Regions from separate parts of the Streptomyces sp. NPDC028907 genome, predicted to be linked through region 1. Evidence: riboswitches for the same ligand, from Rfam matches in the RefSeq annotation. Region 1 holds a riboswitch; each other region holds the start of a gene.
What was found. Region 1 has a riboswitch for cobalamin ahead of ACZ4UU_RS32990 ((2Fe-2S) ferredoxin domain-containing protein). Riboswitches for the same ligand answer to the same signal wherever they lie in the genome.
Positions count from the first base shown of each region.

Region 2: another riboswitch for cobalamin. It lies ahead of ACZ4UU_RS25570 (ribonucleoside-diphosphate reductase subunit alpha); the one in region 1 lies ahead of ACZ4UU_RS32990 ((2Fe-2S) ferredoxin domain-containing protein).
Region 3: another riboswitch for cobalamin. It lies ahead of ACZ4UU_RS16750 (energy-coupling factor ABC transporter permease); the one in region 1 lies ahead of ACZ4UU_RS32990 ((2Fe-2S) ferredoxin domain-containing protein).
Region 4: another riboswitch for cobalamin. It lies ahead of ACZ4UU_RS03510 (prenyltransferase/squalene oxidase repeat-containing protein); the one in region 1 lies ahead of ACZ4UU_RS32990 ((2Fe-2S) ferredoxin domain-containing protein).

Region 1 covers NZ_JBVHVE010000012.1:283,830-289,068, forward strand. The annotation lists gene ACZ4UU_RS32975 (ABC transporter ATP-binding protein) at 1-852, shown strand, start outside; gene ACZ4UU_RS32980 (ABC transporter substrate-binding protein) at 956-2,008, shown strand; gene ACZ4UU_RS32985 (class I SAM-dependent methyltransferase) at 2,026-2,862, shown strand; gene ACZ4UU_RS32990 ((2Fe-2S) ferredoxin domain-containing protein) at 2,834-3,226, opposite strand; cobalamin riboswitch at 3,523-3,698, opposite strand; gene ACZ4UU_RS32995 (RNA polymerase subunit sigma-70) at 3,862-4,860, shown strand; gene ACZ4UU_RS33000 (acyltransferase) at 4,961-5,239, opposite strand, start outside.
Region 2 covers NZ_JBVHVE010000008.1:242,876-248,114, forward strand. The annotation lists gene ACZ4UU_RS25560 (hypothetical protein) at 1-86, shown strand, start outside; gene ACZ4UU_RS25565 (ribonucleotide-diphosphate reductase subunit beta) at 1-1,024, opposite strand, end outside; gene ACZ4UU_RS25570 (ribonucleoside-diphosphate reductase subunit alpha) at 1,024-3,399, opposite strand; cobalamin riboswitch at 3,502-3,671, opposite strand; gene ACZ4UU_RS25575 (GNAT family N-acetyltransferase) at 3,714-4,220, opposite strand; gene mctP (monocarboxylate uptake permease MctP) at 4,309-5,239, opposite strand, start outside.
Region 3 covers NZ_JBVHVE010000005.1:168,026-173,264, reverse strand. The annotation lists gene ACZ4UU_RS16765 (transglutaminase TgpA family protein) at 1-1,715, shown strand, start outside; gene ACZ4UU_RS16760 (LysR family transcriptional regulator) at 1,726-2,634, opposite strand; gene ACZ4UU_RS16755 (RidA family protein) at 2,708-3,097, shown strand; cobalamin riboswitch at 3,148-3,333, shown strand; gene ACZ4UU_RS16750 (energy-coupling factor ABC transporter permease) at 3,364-4,065, shown strand; gene ACZ4UU_RS16745 (energy-coupling factor ABC transporter substrate-binding protein) at 4,062-4,439, shown strand; gene cbiQ (cobalt ECF transporter T component CbiQ) at 4,446-5,195, shown strand; gene ACZ4UU_RS16735 (ATP-binding cassette domain-containing protein) at 5,192-5,239, shown strand, end outside.
Region 4 covers NZ_JBVHVE010000001.1:787,747-792,985, forward strand. The annotation lists gene ACZ4UU_RS03485 (aldehyde dehydrogenase) at 1-317, opposite strand, end outside; gene ACZ4UU_RS03490 (hypothetical protein) at 482-739, opposite strand; gene ACZ4UU_RS03495 (MBL fold metallo-hydrolase) at 820-1,848, shown strand; gene ACZ4UU_RS03500 (nuclear transport factor 2 family protein) at 1,872-2,315, shown strand; gene ACZ4UU_RS03505 (phosphotransferase) at 2,305-2,973, opposite strand; cobalamin riboswitch at 3,006-3,153, shown strand; gene ACZ4UU_RS03510 (prenyltransferase/squalene oxidase repeat-containing protein) at 3,271-4,506, shown strand; gene ACZ4UU_RS03515 (SCO2322 family protein) at 4,514-5,161, shown strand.

The DNA of each region.
Region 1 (5,239 bases):
CTCCTCGACGACGCCCAGTCGGCCACGGCGGGCCTGGCCCGGCTCGTCGGCGTCACCGAGCATTCCCCGCCGCCGGGGCGGGCCCGCCCGGCAGACCCTGACCGGGTCGAGGTCACGGTGCGCGCCGTGAGCCACGCGTACCGCCCCGGGCACCCTGTCCTGCACGACATCGACCTGACGATCCGTCATGGCGAGCGGGTGGCGCTCGTAGGGGCGAGCGGGGCCGGCAAGACCACTCTGGCCAGACTCGTCGCCGGCATCCAGCCGCCCGCCGCCGGCACCGTCCTGATCGGGGGCGTCCCGCCGACCGAGCTGCGGCCGGTCGACGCCCGGCGCACGGTCGCGCTCATCACCCAGGAGACCCACGTCTTCGCGGGCCCACTCGCCGACGACCTCCGCCTCGCCAAACCCGACGCCACCGACGACGAGCTGCGCGCCGCACTCGACCGCGTCGACGCCCTCGCCTGGGCCGAGGCACTGCCCGACGGACTCGGCACGGTGGTCGGCGACGGCGGCCACCGGCTCAGCGGTGAGCGGACGCAGGCCCTGGCGCTGGCCCGGCTGATCCTCGCCGATCCGCCGCTGGTGATCCTGGACGAGGCCACCGCCGAGGCGGGCAGCGCCGGAGCACGTGCCCTGGAGAAGGCGGTCGCCCGTGCCGTGGACGGCCGCACCGCACTGATCGTCGCGCACCGCCTCAGCCAGGCGGCCACGGCCGACCGCATCGTCGTCATGGACGCCGGGCGGATCGTCGAGACCGGCACTCACGACGAACTGCGCGCGGCCGAAGGGCCGTACGCGGCCCTCTGGAAGGCCTGGTCCGACACCCGCGGCACCGACACCGGCCCCTAGCTAGGCCCTGTCGGTCGACCTCGTCGCCCGCCGCAGCACCTTTCGAACCCGGATAACTTAGGTTAGCCTTACCTGTCCGTTTCGCTGTGTGGGAGAAGCCCTTATGACCGCAACGACGCCCTACTCCGACGCCTCGCCGGGCCCGTCCCGTCGTAGCCTGCTCGCACTGGGCGGCGCGCTCACCCTCGGCCCCTTGCTCGCCGCATGCGGCAACGACGACAAGGACACGCCCGGGGCATCGGCCAAGGCGGCAGCGAGCAGCGGACCGTGGTCCTTCAAGGACGACCGCGGCCGCACGGCCAGGACCGACAAGAAGCCCGAGACGATCGTCGCGTTCGTCAGCACCGCCGCCGCCCTGTACGACTACGGCATCGAGTGCAAGGGCGTCTTCGGCCCCAGCGAACCGGTGGACGGCAAGCCCAACCCGCAGGCCGGCGACATGAACGTGTCCGAGCTGACCAGCCTGGGCACCGCCTGGGGCCAGTTCAACGTCGAGAAGTACGCCGCCCTCCAGCCCGACCTGCTGATCAGCAACATGTTCCCGCCGCCGGGCCTGTGGTTCGTCCCTGAGGAGAGCACGAAGAAGGTCGAGGCCCTGGCTCCCACGGTCGGCATCAGCGTCGCCCGCACCTCCCTGCTCAACCCGCTCAAGCGGACCGCCGAACTCGCCGAGTCGCTCGGCGCGGACCTGAGCGCTAAGCAAGTAACGGACGCCAAGGCCCGATTCGAGAAGGCCATCGAGACCCTGCGCGGCGCGGCCGAGGCCAACGGCGGGCTGAAGGTCATGGCCATCACCGGCGACAAGGACAACTTCTACGTCGCCGTCCCGGATTCGTACTGCGACCTGAACTATTTCAAGGATCTGGGCGTGGAGTTCGTCGAGGGCAGGAAGTCCGACGAGTGGGGCTTCTGGGAGTTCCTCAGCTGGGAGAACGCCGACAAGTACCACGCCGACCTCATCATGGTCGACAACCGCTCCGCGTCCATGTCCCTGGAGCAGCTGAACCAGAAAGCCACCTGGCGTGAGCTGCCCGCGGTCAAGGCCGGCCAGACCACGCCCTGGTCGATGGAGGAGCGGTTCAGCTACGCGGGATGGGCCCCCGTCGTCGAACGCCTCGCCGCCGCCGTGGAGAAGTCGAAGAGGCTCAAGGCATAGCCCAGGAGGCGCATCCAGTGACCCGGTCCAAGCAGCCGCCCGAACTCGGCGACGTCCAGAAGACATTGCTCATCCCGCTCTACGCACGGGCGGTGGAGACGCGCAAGCGGAACGGCATGCTCAGCGACCCGCGCGCGGTGGAGATGGTCGACGCCATCGACTACGACTTCACCCGGTTCGACGGAGCCAAGAGCCTGCTCGGCGCGAACCTGCGGACCCTGCTGTTCGACGGCTGGGTCAGCGACTTCCTCCGGCAGCATCCCACGGGCACGGTCGTGGAGATCGGCACCGGTCTCAACACCCGGTTCGAACGGCTCGACAACGGCACCGCGCACTGGATCGACCTGGACCTGCCGGACGTCATCGAGCTGCGGCGCGCGTTCTTCGAGGACACCGACCGCAGGCGCATGCTCGCCGCCTCGGTCACCGATCCGGCCTGGACCGACGCGGTGCGGGAGGCCCCGGGGCCGTACTTCCTGGCCGCCGAGGCCGTGCTCATCTACCTGGAAGAGCATCAGGTCCGCTCGGTGTTCGACCTGATCGCCGAGCGGCTACCGGGCGCCCTGCTCGCTCTGGAGACCGCCGCCGGGCGCATGGTGGACCGTCAGGACAGCCACGACGTCCTGGCCGAGATGGCGGCCCGGATGCGCTGGCGCTGCGACGACCCGGCGGCCCTGGAGCGCTGGCGCCCGGGCGTCCACCTGGCCGACTCCCGCACCTTCGCCCGCCTGCCCACCCCCGTGGCCCGCCGGCTGGACCCGGCCTCTCGCCTGATGCTGCGCGCCGCCTCGGTACTTCGCCGCCGCGACGTGCGGGCGTACCGCTTCAACCTCTTCCGGTTCGCCGCGGCGTGAAGACGTAGAGGTCGAGGATGTCGGGGCAGGGGGCGATGCCGGGGCCGCCGGCGCGGACCCAGGCGGCGATGTCCTCGGTGGCGTCCGGATCGTTGACGAGGCCGAGCCAGACCGGGCGGGCACCGGCGGCGCGTCCGGCCGCGGAGGGCTGGACAACGATCACGTTGGCGTGTTCGCACACGTCGAGGCAGTCCGAGACGCGCACGGGGGCGCGCTCGGCCAGATACCTGACCTGCCGGTCGTGATCGACTCTAGGCACTTTCCGGGTTCCGCAGCAGCAGTCCCGGCAGACGACGATGCGGCAGGGGGCGGGTGCGGCGGGGGTGTGCTCGGTACGTCGTTCTTCAGCTTGCCGTCGGGGCATCGCTCGTCGTGCTCCTCTTGCGGAGAGATCCTGGCCGGCTGCGGGACGCAGGAAGCGGATCGTGGGGTGGCCCTGGATGTCGAGGTGCCCGCTTCGGTGCCGACTCCAGGGTGACCTCGGCACCGCAGTTGTCGATGGTGACCGGGTAACCGGCGGCAGTGGCCTTCTCCGTCTGCGCGCCGCCGCCGGAGGAGGAGCCACAGGCGGTGAGCAGCCGGGCGGGGGCGCGGAGCACGGGCATGCCTCGGGGGTCGGGGCTCGTTCGCGGAGCCTGGCCTACGGACTTCCCTCCGCGCGGGGGCGCGGAGGTGCCAGCAGGTCTCCGGACTCGGGATCATCCGGTCGGGGCGCCTTCCCGGTCTCCCAGTGGCGTCGTGCCCCGCCCGTCCCCCTCACCGCTGCGCGTCAGTTCCGGGTTCGCACCGGATTCCCTGGCCTCGGATGTGGCTCGACTGGCTCTCGGAGGCTATCAAGGTCGCCGTACCGTCAGGTCGTGCGATCGGTCACGGGACGCACGGCGGCGAGCCGGGCCACCCTGAGCCTGGCCGACCGACCCCGGTGATGAGTTTTCGCGCCCGCACCCGTCACACCTACGAGACCCACGACGGGGCACGACGAGGCGGGAGGATGACGTGATGAGTGCGGACACACGGCTGGAGGAGCTGGGCGTGAGCGGTCTGGGCGAGGTCGACGAGTCGGAGTTCTCGGGGCTGGCGGAGCGGCACCGGCGGGAGTTGCACGTGCACTGCTACCGGATGCTCGGGTCCTTCGAGGACGCCGAGGACACCGTGCAGGAGACGCTGCTCCGTGCCTGGCGGCGGCGCGAGACCTTCGAGGGGCGGTCGACGTTCCGGGCCTGGCTGTACCGGATCGCCACCAACGCCTGCCTGGACCTGCTCGCCAAGAGCCGCCCGGAGCCCGCGGCCGGCGGCGAGGTGCTGTGGCTGCAGCCCTACCCGGACCGGCTGCTCGACGAGCTGCCGGCGGGCGACGCGGACGAGCCGGAGACCGTCGCCGTCGCGCGGGAGACCATCGAGCTGGCGTACCTGGTCGCGGTCCAGCACCTCGCGCCGCGCCCACGGGCCGTGCTGATCCTGCGGGACGTGGTCGGCTGGCCGGCGAAGGACGTCGCGGAGTGCCTCGGGGACTCCGTCAACTCCGTGAACAGCGCGCTGCAGCGGGCCCGTGCCGGCCTGCGGGAGCACCTGCCCGCCGAGCGGCAGGACTGGACCGGCGGCGAACAGGACGCCGGGACGCGTGAGCTGGTACGCCGCTACACGGACGCCAGCGTGGCCACGGACGTCGACCGGCTCGCCGCGCTGCTGCGGGACGACGTCCGCTGCTCGATGCCGCCCACGCCGGGCCTGTACGTCGGCCGCGACGCGGTGGTGCGGGACTGGATCGAGAGCGGCTTCGTGGGCATGAAGGGCCTGCGCACCGTCCCCACCTGCGTGAACCGGCAGCCCGCCGTCGCCTTCTACCTCTGGCAGCAGCGGGAGGGCGCCTACCTGCCGCTGACGATCGACGTCCTGCGCGTCACCGGCGGGGCGATCGCCGAGATCACCACGTTCCACGACGACCGGTTCCCGCGCCTCGGGCTGCCGGAGCGCCTGCCGGCAAACGGCACGGAGTAGACCGGGGCGGACGCTCGCGCGGCGCCGTGGCGCACGTGTCGCGGTGATCGCGGCGCGTTCGGCGTCGCGAATCCCGGAATGGGTGCTCGGGCGCACCGGCCTACCCGGGACGTGACTCCTCCGGAAAGGCGCTGCCCGCCTCCGGTTGGTGGACTCCGCGGGGGCGATAGCCGAGCTCGTCCGACCGGCCCAGCAGATCAGCCAGGTACCAGACGATGGCCAGCCACATCTCGGTGCCCTGAAGCCCGGGTTCCGGACCGGGACCGGCCGTGCCGGTACCGAATCCGAAGCCCTGGCCGCCCCGCCACGCGGGCAGGACGGCTGTCAGCTGCCGCTCGGCCCAGGCGCGAATGTCCGCCGAACGATATCCCTCACCCCC
Region 2 (5,239 bases), on a different contig from region 1:
AGAAGTCCTCGTCCAGGTCGACGGTGCCCTCCACCGCCACCTGGTACGCCGACGGACGCCGCTCGAAGAAGTTGGTCAACTCCTGAACGCCCTGGAGCTCCATGAAGGAGAAGGGGTTCTCGGAGCCGTACACCGGAGCGAAGCCGAGGCGCGTGAGGCGCTGATCGGCGACACACTCCAGGTACTGCCGCATCGAGTCGGTGTTCATCCCCGGGAGGCCGTCACCGCACAGGTCGCGCGCGAACTGCAGCTCGGCCTCGACGGCCTCCCTCAGCATGTCGGTGACCTGCTGCTGGAGCTCGTCGTCGAAGAGCTCCGGCTCCTCCTTGCGGACGGTGTCGACCACGTCGAACGCGAAGGACATGTGCATCGTCTCGTCGCGGAACACCCAGTTGGTGCCGGTGGCCAGACCGTGCAGCAGCCCCCGGCTGCGGAACCAGTAGACGTAGGCGAAGGCGCCGTAGAAGAACAGGCCCTCGATGCACGCCGCGAAGCAGATCAGGTTCAGCAGGAACCGGCGCCGGTCGGCCTGGGTCTGCAGGCTCTCCAGCTTCTCGACCTCGTTGATCCACTTGAAGCAGAACTCGGCCTTCTCGCGGATGGACGGGATGTTCTCGACGGCGTCGAAGGCCGCCGCCCTGTCCTCCGGGTCGGGCAGATAGGTGTCGAGCAGCGTCAAGTAGAACTGGACGTGCACGGCCTCCTCGAAGAGCTGCCTGCTCAGGTACAGGCGTGCCTCGGGGGAGTTGATGTGCTTGTACAGCGTCAGGACCAGGTTGTTCGCCACGATCGAGTCGCCCGTCGCGAAGAACGCGACCAGCCGGCCGATCATGTGCTGCTCGCCCTCGGACAGCTTCGCCAGGTCGGCGACGTCCGAGTGGAGGTCGACCTCCTCCACGGTCCAGGTGTTCTTGATGGCGTCCCGGTAGCGCTCGTAGAAGTCCGGGTAGCGCATGGGGCGCAGGGTCAGCTCGAAGCCCGGGTCGAGGAGGTTGGCGTTACGGGTGTTCGTGGGGGTGGTCATTACTGGCAGGCCTCGCAGGACTCGGGGTTTTCCAGGGAGCAGGCGACGGCGTCTTCGGGCGCCGGCTGCTGTACGGGGATGGTGGCTTGGGCCTGGGCGGCGCGGGCGATGCGGGTCGCCGGGCGCGAGCGCAGGTAGTACGTCGTCTTCAGGCCCGACTTCCAGGCGTACGCGTACATCGAGGAGAGCTTGCCGATGGTCGGCGTCTCCATGAAGAGGTTCAGGGACTGCGACTGGTCCAGGAACGGGGTCCGGGCGGCGGCCATGTCGATGAGCCCGCGCTGCGGGATCTCCCACGCCGTGCGGTACAGGGCCCGCACGTCGGTCGGGATCCAGGCGAAGTCCTGCACCGAGCCGCCCGACTCGCGCAGCGCCTCACGGGTGCGGGCGTCCCAGACGCCGAGCGCCTTCAACTCGTCGACCAGGTAGGAGTTGACCTGGAGGAACTCGCCGGACAGCGTCTCGCGCTTGAACAGGTTGGAGACCTGGGGCTCGATGCACTCGTAGACGCCGGCGATGGACGCGATGGTCGCGGTGGGCGCGATGGCCAGGAGCAGGGAGTTGCGCAGGCCGGTGGTGGCGATACGGCCGCGCAGGGCCGCCCAGCGCTCGGGCCAGGTGAGTTCGGCGTTCGGGAAGTGGTCGGGGTGCAGGACGCCCTGCGCGGTACGGGTCTTCTCCCAGGCCGGCAGCGGGCCGTTGCGCTCGGCGAGGTCGGTGGACGCCTCGTAGGCGGCCAGCATGATGCGCTCGGCGATCCGGGTGGAGAGCTGCTTCGCCTCCGCCGAGTCGAAGGGGAGCCGCAGCTTGAAGAAGACGTCCTGGAGCCCCATCGCGCCGAGTCCCACCGGCCGCCACTTGGCGTTCGAGCGGCCCGCCTGCTCGGTCGGGTAGAAGTTGATGTCGACCACGCGGTCGAGGAAGGTGACGGCGGTACGCACGGTGGCGTCCAGCCGCTCCCAGTCGATGTCGCCGGTCGCCGTGTCGACGAACGCGCCGAGGTTGACGGACCCCAGGTTGCAGACCGCCGTCTCCCCGTCGTCCGTGACCTCCAGGATCTCCGTGCAGAGGTTGGAGGAGTGGACGACATGGCCGGGCAGGGCGGTCTGGTTGGCGGTGCGGTTGGCGGCGTCCTTGAAGGTCATCCAGCCGTTGCCGGTCTGCGCGAGGGTGCGCATCATCCGGCCGTACAGGTCGCGGGCCGGGATGGTCTTCTTCGCCAGGCCCGCCTCCTCGGCCTTGCGGTAGGCGGCGTCGAACTCCTCGCCCCACAGGTCGACCAGCTCGGGCACGTCGGCGGGGGAGAACAGCGACCACAGGCCGTCGGCGTTGACCCGGCGCATGAACTCGTCCGGCACCCAGTGCGCGAGGTTCAGGTTGTGCGTACGGCGGGCGTCCTCACCGGTGTTGTCGCGCAGCTCCAGGAACTCCTCGATGTCGGAGTGCCAGGTCTCCAGGTACACCGCGGCCGCGCCCTTGCGCCGGCCGCCCTGGTTCACCGCGGCGACCGAGGCGTCCAGGGTCTTCAGGAACGGGACGATGCCGTTGGAGTGCCCGTTGGTGCCGCGGATCAGCGAACCGCGGCCGCGGACGCGGGAGTACGCGATGCCGATGCCGCCGGCGTGCTTCGAGAGGCGGGCGACCTGGTGATAGCGGTCGTAGATGGAGTCCAGCTCATCGAGCGGGGAGTCCAGGAGGTAGCAGGACGACATCTGGGGGTGCCGGGTGCCGGAGTTGAAGAGGGTGGGGGAGGAGGGGAGGTAGTCGAGGCGGCTCATGAGCCCGTAGAGCGCGGCGACTTCGTCCAGGGCCCGGGGGGTGTCGTCCTCGGCGAGACCGGCGGCGACGCGGAGCATGAAGTGCTGGGGCGTCTCGATGACCTTGCGGGTGATCGGGTGCCGGAGCAGGTAGCGGCTGTGCAGGGTGCGCAGGCCGAAGTAGCCGAAGCGGTCGTCGGCGGCCGTGTCGACCAGGGCGTCGAGGCGGGCCGCGTGGATCCGCGCGAACTCGGCGGTCCGGTCGGCGATGAGGCCCTCGCGGTGGCCGACCGCGACCGACTCGGTGAACGACGTGACGCCCTGCGAGGCGGCCTCCGCGCGGATGCCGATGGTGAGCAGCCGGGCGGCCAGCCGGGAGTAGGCGGGGTCCTCGGAGATCAGACCGGCGGCGGCCTCCGTCGCCAGCTCCCGCAACTCCGCCTCGTCCGCGGCGGCGGACCGGCCGCGCAGCGCGGCGGCGGCGACCCGCCCGGGGTCGGCGTCGGGGAGGTCGGCGGTCAGCTCGGTGAGGGTCCGCAGCAAGGCCGTTCCGGGGGCGTCCTCGTCGATGGCGACGGTCGGGACGGCTGAGGCCGGATCTGCTGGCGCGATGGTCACGTGGGGGCTCTCCCTCGCTCGGCACGGGGGCCTTGCGGAGGGCAGGGGGCAGCACACGAGCGCACGCGGCGTCGCGTCCACCGGCCCATTCCACGAGGCCCGGACGTCAGTGCGCACCGGCCGGGTGGCCGGGCGCGCTGTCGGCAGGTCCTCGGACTGACTCCTGTGCACGGTTCTGGGAACAGATATGCACAAGTACACCGTTGCGGGACAGTTCCGGATTCGCACCGGATTCCCCTGCGGCGACAGCGAGCATGAGCATACATCTTGTGCCGTGCTGTCGTGTCACCCCCAGATGTTGTGTCGCGCTGGTTTCAGAGCGTCAACTGGTAGGTGAGGAGAGTGATGTCGTCCAGGTGCGGGACCGGGTTCCAGTCCCGCTCGGGTGTGCGGACGAAGTCCAGGCGTTCGTAGATGCGGTGGGCGCTGTGCATGGTGCGCTGGGTCGACAGGACGATACGCGCACAGGTCTCCGTGGCCCGTGCGCGGTCGACGCAGGCACGTACGAGAGCCTCGCCGGCACCCCGGCCGCGCGCCGCCCGGTCGACGGCGAGCATCCGGATCTCGGCCTCCCCGGCGCGGGCTATGTCGGCCATCGGACCGCCGCTCGGCACGAAGGTCACGCCGCCGAGCAGCCGGCCGTTGTCGACGGCCACCAGCACGTCAGCGGCTGCGGCCCGCTTGGCCACGTCCCTGAGCTCGCCGACGTACTCGTCGCTCTCGCCGAAGTCGAGGAGACCGTCCTGGAGGTAGGCCTGGGCGGTGATCTCGCCGAGGGCGTCGTACTCGTCGGGGCTCGCGCGCCGAATCTGGAAGTCCATGCGGGTGAGTGTGCCCGACACACACGCCGACGGGCCGCCGGATTTCTCCGACAGCCCGCCGATGTCAGTTCAGGTCAGGTCCAGGGACTCAGTGGGACTTGCCCGCCGTCGCCGGCGGCAGTTCCGCCTGGACGCCCGGGTCGCCGGCGTCCGCCGTGTAGTCCTCCGGGCTGGTCTCGTCGATGCCCTCGGGGGCCTTCGCGGCCTTCAGGACGAAGGTCAGGACCACCGTGACGACGACGTTGAGCACGAACGCCGTCAGGCCGATGTAGCCGATCTCGCCGATGCCGGGGATCTCCGCCGAGGAGCCGCCGAAGTGCTTCTGCGTCGGCGTGGAGACGTTGTACGCGGCGACCGTGCCGTAGACCATGCCGACCGCCCAGCCGGCCAGCAGCGCCCAGCGGTGGAACCAGCGGGTGAACAGGCCGCCGACCAGGGCCGGGAAGGTCTGCAGGATCCAGATGCCGCCCAGGAGCTGGAAGTTGATCGCGACCGTCTTGTCCATGGTGAGGACGAAGATCAGCGCACCCACCTTCACCAGCAGCGAGACCAGCTTGGAGACCTTGGTCTCCTGGGCGGGCGTCGCGTCCGGCTTGATGAAGTCCTTGTAGATGTTGCGGGTGAAGAGGTTCGCGGCCGCGATGGACATGATGGCGGCCGGGACCAGGGCCCCGATGCCGATCGCCGCGAACGCCACGCCCGCGAACCAGTCGGGGAACATGTTCTCGAAGAGCTGCGGGATCGCCAACTGGGGGTTGGTGACGAGAACTCCGGCCGCGATGGCCATGAAGCCGAGCAGCGCCAGCAGGCCGAGCATCAGGGAGTACAGCGGCAGGATCGTCGTGTTGCGGCGAATCACCTCACGGCTGCGCGACGAGAGCGTCGCCGTGATCGAGTGCGGGTACATGAACAGCGCCAGCGCCGAGCCGAACGCCAGCGTGGCGTACCCCCACTGGGCCGCCGCGGGCGGGATGAGGCCGCCGGCACCGGCCTCCGTGTACTTCTTGTCCGCCGCGGCG
Region 3 (5,239 bases), on a different contig from region 1:
CGGGCTCGTCGTACCCGGCGGCGGGCGCGCTGGCCGGTGCCGCCGCGCTGCTGGTGCTGGTGCGTTCACGGGTCCGGCTTCCGCTGCGGGCCATGGCGCTCCGGCTGCCGGCCGTGGCCGCGCTCGGCGGTGTCGCGGCGCTGCTGGGCCCGCACCTTCCCGGTCTCGGCTCCCCGTACGACCTCCGGGAGACGGTCACCCCGCCTACCGAACGGCCGCAGTCCGTCAGCCCGTTGGACCAGGTCGCGGCCTGGCTGCGCAACGGCGACGAGGAGGTATTCACCGTACGGACCTCGGGTGCTGCCCCCGGCAACTACCGGCTGGCGGTCCTCGACCGGTACGACGGGACGACGTGGACCAGCAGCGCCGGGCTGACCCGTACCGGTGGCCGGGTCCCGGAGGAGAAGGGCACCGACCCGGACGCGGCAGGGCGGACCAGGACACTCGAACAGCGTGTCACCGTACAGTCGTTGCCCGGCATCTGGCTGCCCGCCGCCGACCGGCCCTCGTCCGTGACCACGCCCGAGGGCACCTCCCTGTCCGTCGACCCGAACAGCGGGATGCTCTCCACGGGGACGGCCGTGCCGAGCGGTTTCACCTACACCGCGACCTCCCGCCTCCCCGAGTACGACGCCGACCGGCTGCGGTACGCGGCCGCCGCGCACGACCCGGCCCGGGTGAACCTTCCGGCCGTGGACGCGGCCGGGCAACCGATCCCTTCCGTACGGTCCTTCAGGACCATCGCCGAACGGGTCACCCGGGGGGCCACCCACCCCTACCAGCGGGCCGTACGCCTGGCCGAGTGGCTGCGCGCGACCTACCGGCTCGACCAGGGGGCGCTGCCCGGGCACACCTACCGGAGCCTGGAGTTCTTCCTGGCGGACGGCGGGCGCGGCACGTCCGAGCAGTTCGCCGCCTCGTTCGCGGTCCTGGCGCGCACCCTGGGCCTGCCCACCCGGGTGGCCGTGGGCTTCCGCCCGGGTACGCGGACCGGTTCGGGCACCTGGCAGGTACGGGGACGGGACGTGCTGGCCTGGCCGGAGGTGAGGTTCGCCGGGGTCGGCTGGGTGCCGTTCCAGCCGACGCCCGGCGAGGCCGCGCAGGGCGGCTCGGGCGCCGCGTCGGCGGCGGAGCCCGAGGATCGTCAGCAGGCGGACCGGGAGAGCACCAAGCCGACGCCGCCGTCGACGCCCCCGCGCACCCCCGTCGAGGCGGCCCCCGCCGCCGGGGGTGCCTCCGGCGCCGGTATGCCGCCGCTGTGGCTCACCGTCCCGCTCACGCTGCTCCTGCTCGCCACGGCCTACGTGCTGTACGCGCTGTGGCTGCCGTACAAGCGGCGCAGCAGACGGCGCAACGGGCCGGACGCACGGCACCGGGTCCTCGGGGCCTGGCAGCAGATCGAGGACCGCCTCACGGAGATCGGCCTCCCCGCCACGGGAGCGCACACGGCGCAGGAGATCGCCGCGTTCGGTGCGCGGCAGGTGGGCGGCACCGTGGGCCGGCGGCTGCCGGACCTGGCCACCCTGGTCAACGAGGTCGAGTACGCGGGCCGCAGACCCGACAGCGCGGCCGCCGAAGCCGCGTGGGCGGACTGCGACGCGCTCGAGAAGACCGTCCGGCACCGCGTCCCGCACCGCACCCGTCTGTTCCGGCTCCTGCGCTCCGCGGCTCCTCGCCGAAGGCGCGAGGGCGCGGGCCGGCCTCCCGAGCGGTGACCGGCATCGGCTAGCGCCGGTCCGGCCGATCCTGGTTGACCGCTGCCAGCAGGTGTGCGACCAGCGGGTTCGGGTCGCCCTCGCGCCAGGCGACGGCCACGCGCGTGCGGGCGTCGCCGGGCTCGATCCTGCGGAAGGCGACGCCTTTGAGGCGGATACGGCGGATGCTCGCCGGTGCCAGGGAGACGCCGAGGCCGGTCTCCACCAGGGCGCACACGGTCTGCCACTCCACGGCGTGCTGGGCGGTCCGCGGCGTGAAGCCGGCTTCGGCGCACAGGCCGGTGATCCGGTCGTACAGCCGCGGGCCGACCGCACGCGGCAGCAGTACGAAGGGCGAGTCCGCCAACTGCGCGACCCGTACGGTCCGTTGTGCGGCCAGCGGATGGGCGGACGGCAGCACGGCCACGAACGGCTCGCTGAGTACGGTTCTGAAGCCGAGCTCCGGCTGGTCGGCGGGGGGCTCGCGCAGGAGGCCGACGTCGATGGTCCCGTCGTGCAGGGCGGCGATCTGCGGCGCGGTGGTCATCTCGTGGATGTCCAGGAGTACGCCGGGGAACCGGCCCCGGAAGGTGCGCAGCAGGCCGGGCAGCACGGTCAGGGCGAGGGAGGCGGCGAAGCCGAGGCGCAGGCTGCCGGCCCGGCCGCTGCCGACGGCACGGGCCGCGGCCAGGCCGTCCGTGAGGTCGGTGAGGGCGCGCCGGGCGGCGGGCAGCAGTTCGCGGCCCGCCGGGGTGAGCGTGACGCGTCCTGGTGCTCGGTGGAACAGGGCGTGGCCGACCTTGTCCTCCAGGCGTCGGATCTGCTGGCTCAGCGGTGGCTGGGCGATGCCCAGGCGGGCGGCGGCGTGGCCGAAGTGGAGTTCCTCGGCGAGTACGACGAAGGCGTGCAGCTGTGGCAGGGGCAGTTCCGGTCGGTCCATACGCCTAGGGATATCAGGCCATGCCTCCTGCCGTATTAGACGTATCAGCGCTGGTCGACTTAGCGTGCGGCGCATGACAGAGCGACGTGCGATCCTCAGCGGCTCGACCTTCGAGGAGCAGATCGGCTATGCCCGTGCCGTGGTCGACGGCGACTGGGTGCATGTGTCCGGGACGACCGGGTTCGACTACAGCACGATGACGATCTCCGACGACGTGGGGGAGCAGGCGGAGCAGTGCCTGCGCAATATCGAGGCGGCGCTGGCCGAGGCGGGGTGCACCTTCGCCGATGTGGTGCGGGTGCGGTACCTGCTGCCCGACCGCGAGGACTTCGAGCCCTGCTGGCCGGTCCTGCGCCGCCGCTTCGGTGATGTCCGGCCGGCCGCCACGATGCTCATGTGCGGTCTCGCCGACCCTCGTATGAAGATCGAGATAGAGGTGTACGCGCGTCGGCCCCTCGCGTAGCGCCCCTTTCGCGCCCCCTGGGCGCGCTTGTCAGCCACCCTGTCCGGGCACTACTGTCACCACGCCTTGGTGAACGGGAAACCCGGTGTGATGCCGGTGCGGCCCTCGCCACTGTGAATCGGGAAGTCCGGCTCCAGCCCTCACGGGCAGCCACTGGGTCCTTCGGGACCCGGGAAGGCGGAGCACGGGCGGTGGTACCCGTAAGCCAGGAGACCGACCAAGGCGCGTCAACCATCCACGAGGTGCTGGAGAGGGTCTGCTGAGCCATGCACATAGCCGAGGGTTTCCTGCCTCCGGCGCACGCGGTCGCCTGGGGCGTCGCGTCCGCGCCCTTCGTCGTCCACGGCGTCCGTTCACTCACCCGTGAGGTCAAGGAGCACCCGGAGAGCACGCTGCTCCTCGGCGCCTCCGGAGCCTTCACGTTCGTCCTGTCCGCGCTGAAGCTGCCCTCGGTGACCGGCAGTTGCTCGCATCCCACGGGCACCGGTCTGGGTGCCATCCTGTTCCGGCCGCCGATCATGGCGGTACTGGGCACCATCACCTTGCTCTTCCAGGCGCTGCTGCTCGCGCACGGCGGTCTGACGACGCTCGGCGCCAACGTCTTCTCGATGGCGATCGTCGGCCCCTGGGCCGGGTACGCGATCTACAGGCTGCTGCGGCGCTACGACGTGCCGCTCATGGTCGCCGTGTTCTTCGGCGCCTTCCTAGCCGACCTGTCCACCTACTGCGTGACCAGCGTCCAGCTGGCCCTCGCCTTCCCCGACCCGAGCAGCGGATTCCTGGGCGCGCTCGGCAAGTTCGGCTCCATCTTCGCCGTCACCCAGATCCCCCTCGCGGTGAGCGAGGGACTGCTCACGGTGCTCGTGATGCGGCTGCTGGTGCAGTCCAGCAAGGGCGAACTGACCCGGCTGGGCGTGCTCCTGGCGAAGAAGCAGTCCCGGACCGAGACCGAGGCGGTGGCCCGATGAGCAGGAACACGAAGATCAACATTCTGCTGCTGGTCGTCGTGGCCGCCCTCGCGGTGCTGCCGCTGGCCCTCGGCCTGGGCGACCACAAGGAGGAGCCGTTCGCGGGCGCCGACGGTGAGGCGGAGTCGGCGATCACCGAGATCGAGCCGGACTACGAGCCGTGGTTCTCGCCGCTCTACGAGCCGCCGTCCGGCGAGATCGAGTCGGCCCTGTTCTCCCTCCAGGCGGCCCTCGGGGCCGGCGTCCTCGCCTACTACTTCGGTCTGCGCCGGGGACGGCGGCAGGGCGAGGAGCGGGCGCTGGAGCGGGCCGGCGGCGCGGAGAGCACGGCCGGCGCGACCGCCGCCGAGGAGTCCCCGGCCGAGAGGTCCTGACCCCTCGTGCTGCCGATCGACGCGGCGGCGCACAGCAGTCGCTGGCGCCGCCGTCACCCCGTGGACAAGGCCGTGCTCGGGCTCGGCCTCACCGTGCTCGCGATCTCCTTGCCGCCCTGGCCGGGCGCCGCGCTGGTCCTGGTCACCGCACTCGCGGTACTGCTGGGTCCGGCGGGCGTGCCCGCGCGGCGGCTGTGGCGGGCCTACCGTGTGCCGCTCGGCTTCTGTGTGACCGGCGCGCTCACCCTGCTCGTCCAGGTCGGCGGGCCGGACGGCTTCGTGTCCCTGGCCGGCGAGGGCCCGCTGCGTGCCGGGGAGTTGCTGCTGCGCACCTCGGCCGCCTCGCTGGGCGTGCTGCTGTTCGCCTTCACCACGCCGATGTCCGACCTGCTGCCCCGCCTGGTGAAGGCCGGGGTGCCCGCGCCCGTCGTCGACGTCGCCCTGGTGACGTACCGGATGAGCTTCCTGCTCCTGGACTCCGTGCGCCGTATCCGGGAGGCCCAGGCCGCGCGGCTCGGGCACACCGGCAGGGCCGCGGAGTGGCGGTCCCTGGCCGGGCTCGGGGCCACCGCCTTCGTGCGGGCCTTCGACCGGGCCGCCCGGCTCCAGGCCGGGCTCGCCGGGCGCGGCTACGACGGCACACTGCGCGTCCTGGTGCCCGAGGCCCGGGTCTCCGTCCGCTTCACGGCCGCGAGTTGCGGGCTCCTCGCAGCGCTGGCCGCCCTCACCCTCGTACTGGAAAGGGCCCTGCCATGAGCGAGCCCACCGCCCTGGTCGCCCTGCGGGGCGCGTCCTACGCC
Region 4 (5,239 bases), on a different contig from region 1:
AGGACGCTCCAGGAGTACGGGGAGCCGTTCTCGCAGGAGATCACGCGGGCGATCTCCTCGTGCCGTACGGCGATTCCGTCCTTGATGCGGGTGACGACCTCGATCCGCTCGTCGAGGCTCATCCGCGGCCAGGGGCCCTCGTCGAACGCCTTGCGCGCCACCGCGACCGCCCGATCGACGTCGGCGGGCGAGGCGTGCGGGACGCGTCCGATGACCTCTTCCGTGTGCGGCGAGACGACCTCGATGACGTCCTTGCCCAGGGGGTCGGTCAACTCCCCGCCGATGATCAGCTGTCCGTGTTCCACGAGCTCGGTCATGGCCGACGCCTCCTGCGGAGCTGGAGCGGATTCCTTGGTTTCTGACGCTGTTTCAGGAACTGATACCAGTTCCACCCCGAGGAGTCCACGGACCGCACACACCTCACGCCTACGCTGACCGGGTCGGGGACGGGGAAGGATTTGGCGATGGCAGCGAGCAGACGTCACTGGGCGGCGTTCGCCTCGGCCATGGCGGTGGCCGTCAGCGGGGCCGTGTGGATGGGGTCGTCCTGGGACGACGTGACGCGCGGCAACGGGGTTTCCGTGCATCGGGAGACGAAGAGCCCGGAGGAGATCAGGAAGTACTGGACCCCCGAGCGGATCAGACGGGCCGAGCCGGCGGAGATGCCGGCCTGGAACCCCTGTGAGCACTTCCCTTCCTCGCTCGCGCCGCGCTGTTGGTAGATGACTCGGGCTCCCATCGAAACCCGTTCTAGTTATAGTGACCGGGAGTCCTTCACGGCCGGAACATGTCGCGGCGATCGGGGAGCCCATGGCGCAGGTGACGCAGGTGCACGACCACGGCGGCGGCGTGAAGTCCATCGAGGTCCCCATCCCGGACAACCCGCTCGGCCACACCCTCGTGTACGTCGTCGACACCGACCGCGGCCCGGTCCTCGTCGACACCGGCTGGGACGACCCGGCCTCCTGGGACACCCTCGCCGAGGGCCTCGCGGCCTGCGGCACCGCGCCCGGTGAGATCCACGGCGTGGTGATCACCCATCATCACCCCGACCACCACGGCCTGTCGGGCCGGGTGCGTGAGGCCTCCGGCGCGTGGATCGCGATGCACGCGGCGGACGCGGCGATCGTACGGCGCACCCGCGCGACCCGGCCGGGGCGCTGGTTCTCCTACATGGCGGCCAAGCTCACCGCGGCCGGCGCCCCCGAGGCCCACGTGGCCCCGTTGCGCACCGCCCACCGCCCGAGCACCCTCCCCGGCCTCTCCCCCGCCGCCCCCGACCGCGAGATCGTCCCCGGCGAACTCCTCGACCTCCCCGGCCGCCGCCTGCGCGCGATCTGGACGCCGGGCCACACCCCCGGCCACGTCTGCCTGCACCTGGAGGAGGAACACCCGGCCCGACTCCCCGGTCACGGCCGCCTGTTCTCCGGCGACCACCTCCTCCCCGAGATCACCCCGCACATCGGCCTGTACGAGGACCCCGACGACACGACCGTCACCGACCCCCTCGGCGACTACCTCGCCTCCCTCGAACGCGTCGCCCGCCTCGCCCCCGCCGAGGTCCTCCCGGCCCACCAGCACACGTTCGCCGACGCACCGGCCCGCGTACGGGAGTTGCTGGCCCATCACGAGTCCCGCCTCACCGACCTCCAGGCCCTCCTCGCCGAACCCCTCACCCCCTGGCAGCTCGCGGAACGCATGGAGTGGAACCGGCCCTGGGCCCAAATCCCCTACGGCTCCCGGAACATCGCCATCGCGGAGGCCGAGGCGCATCTGCGCCGACTGGTGAAGCTGGGGCACGCGGAGGCGGTGCCGGGGAGCGAGCCGGTGACGTACGTCGCCGTTTAATACAGCCCATGGAGTACTCGCCCATGGAGCACCTTCTCGCCGAGCGTGCCTGCGCACGCGTAGTCATCGACTTCGTCCACCGCCTCGACCTCGGCGAACCGTCCTTGGTCGCCGAGCTGTTCACCGAGGACGGCACCTGGGAGTGGCCGGCGGGCGAGCGGCTCGTCTCGGGGCGGGACGCGTTGCGGGCGTACTTCGGCTCGCGCCCCGCCGACCGCCTCTCGCGCCGCGTCATGTCCAACATCCTGGTCACGGTGACCTCGTCCGACACCGCGACGGCGACCTCGTACTTCACGACGTACCGCGTCGACGGCCACGAGGGCGGACTCCTCCCGCCGGGACCGCCGGTCCAGGTGGGCCACTACGCCGACACCTTCCACAGATCGCCGGACGGCACCTGGCTCCTGTCCGCTCGGGTCCTCCACCTGGCCTTCGGCGGGCCGACCCCGCGCCCGCCTACGCCATGAACGACCGGACCAACTCCTCCGCCGCACCCAGCACTTCGATCTCCCGCTCCGTCATCGTCGGGTTGGCGGCCCGTCGCCGTCGGGCCTCCGTGAGGCCGTCTTCGGTGAGGTCGGACGGGTCGGTGAGGAGGCCCGCGAGAGTCGCGCGGACGGGGGCGGAGGGGTAGTGGTCGTCGGCCAGGGCCACTTGGGCGAGGATCAGGGCCGACATGCCCCAGTCCAGGCCCGGCTCGCCCTCCTCCGCGTTGGCCCAGTCGATGACGTAGGGGCCGTCGGGCGTGAGCATCACGTTCTCCGGGTGGAGGTCCAGGTGGACGACCCGGCCGGGGACGGTGTGCAGCTGTCGCAGGAGGCGGGCCAGGGTCCGCCCCGCCTCGCGGGCATCTATCCGGCCCGCGAAGAAGGCCTCCAGCATCGTCGGACCGTAGAGCCGTTCCATGACCAGCTCGGAGCGGGTGCAGTCGGCGAGCCGGACGCGGGGCACCGGAAAGCCGTGCGCGCGCAGGCGCTCCATCAGGGCCGCCTCGGCGCGCCCGTCGGCGTAGCCCTCCCGGTCGTGGCGCACCACCCACGCCGCGTCGATCTCGTACACGTCGGAGGCGCGCCCCGAACCGAGCAGCCGCCGTCCCGCTCTCCCCGCACCCTCGGTGATCCCCATGCGGCCGAACCTACCGCCGCTCACCGCCTCCCCTCAGCCGCTTCCCTACGGGCCGGTAGAGTGGCCGCGTCGCCATCACACCCGTACAGGGGGAAGCCGGTGCAAATCCGGCGCTGACCCGCAACCGTGAACCGGTCGTAGCAGGCCGGTGAGCCGGATCGCCCGTACGGATTCGTGACCGGCTCACGTGCCCCGGCAGCCCGCCGGAGCACGGCACCGTCGAGGTATACGGAGCCGAGCCGCCCGGGGGTCTCCCCTGTGCTGCCCGGCCCCTTGAGGGAAGGGCATCCGCCGATCATGTACGTCCGCCGCAGCGCCGCGGTCCTGGCCGCCGTCACCGTGATCGGCACGGTCACGCCCGCCTTCGCCGCCGACCCGTCTCCGTCGCCCTCCGTCGCCCTCCCGTCCGGGCTGTACGGCACCACGGACCCCACGTACGACGGCGTGTGGCGCCAGTCGCTCGCGCTGCTCGCCCAGGACACGATGGACGTGCAGCCGGCGGCGAAGGCCGTGGACTGGCTCACCGGGCAGCAGTGCGCCGACGGCGGGTTCGCGCCGTTCCGTGCCGACGTCTCGAAGGCCTGCGACGCGAAGACGCCGGTCGACACCAACAACACGGCCGCCGCCGTCCAGGCCCTCGCCGCGCTCGGCGGCCACGACACGGCGGCCGGCAAGGCGGTGGACTGGCTGAAGTCCGTGCAGAACGAGGACGGCGGCTGGGGGTACATGCCGGGCGGCGCAAGTGACGCGAACTCGACGTCCGTCGTGGTCGGTGCGCTCGCCGCCGTCGGCGAGAAGCCCGCGGACGTGCGCAAGGCGGGCAAGTCGCCGTACGACGCCCTGTTGAAGCTGTCCCTGCCGTGCGGCGACGAGGACGCGGGGGCGTTCGCGTTCCAGCCCGACAAGAAGGGCTCGCTGGCGGCCAACGCCGACGCGACCGCCGCGGGCGTGGTGGGCGTCCTCGGCCAAGGGCTCGTGGCGACCGCGGGCAAGGCACCCGCGAGCACCCGGAAGTGCCTGGGCGGCAAGACCCCGACGCCCGCCGACGCGGCCCTCAACGGTGCCGTCCACCTCGCCCGCGACCTGAGCGGGACCGGCTACCTGAAGTCCGTGCTGCCCGGCGCCAAGGACCAGCCGGACTACGGCAACACCGCCGACGCAGTGGTGGCGCTCTCCGCCGCCGGACTGACCCAGCGGGGCCGGGAGATCCTGGTCTGGCTTGAGGGGCACTACGCCGCCTGGGCCGAGCAGAGCGGTCCCGCCGCCTACGCCCAGCTGATCTTCGCCGCGCACGCCACCGGCACCGATCCGCGCGACTTCGGCGACACGGACCTCGTCAAGCAGCTCAACGCGACGGGTCCGGCGCCGCGGTCGGCGCCGAACGCGACGGTCACGGCGTCGGCGAAGCCCTCCGAGGAGGAGAAGGAGGACGACGGCGACAGCCCGTTCGGCGTCTGGTGGTACGTCGGCATCTTCCTGGTCGTCGGCATCGGCATCGGCTTCCTGCTCAGCGGCCGCAACAAGGGCAAGTGACGTGACCGTGATCCGCCGCGCTCTCCCGCTCGTCCTGGCCGTGCTGGTCGTCCTGACCGGCGCGGTCCAGGCGCAGGCGACCGGCTACCGCTACTGGTCCTTCTGGCACCGCGACGGCGAACGGTGGACGTACGCGACCCAGGGCCCGTCCCTCGCCCGCCCCTCCGACGGTGACGTCCAGGGCTTCCGCTTCGCCGTCAGCGAGGACTCGGACGACGCCGCCCGGCCGAGGGGCGCCGCCGAGTTCGCCGTGATCTGCGCGCGCACGCCCCCGCGGGACGGCACGAAGCGGGTGGCTCTGGTCATCGACTTCGGTACGGCGGCGGACGCCCCGTCGGGCGAGGCCCCGCCGGCTCGCCGGACCGCGTGCGCGCGGGTGTCCCCGGACGCGACCACGGCAGAGGCCCTGGCCTCGGTGGCCAAGCCGCTGCGGTACGACACGAACGCGTTGTTGTGCGCGATCTCGGGGTATCCGGCGAAGGGGTGCGGGGAGCAGGTGGCCGGGGGTGAGTCGTCGTCGGCCGCCGAGCGGAACAAGGAGACCTCGGACGGCTCGGGCGGCGGCCCGTCGCTGGGCTTGGTGGCCGGGATCGCGGTGGTGGCCGTGCTGGGTGCGGCGGGGGTCTGGCAGGCGCGGCGGCGCAGGAATGCGTAGGCGCTCCGCTGTCGGGGCGGTGACGGGCCGGGTGGTGTCTGCGGCGGCGTCGTGGCTGGTCGCGCAGTTCCCCGCGCC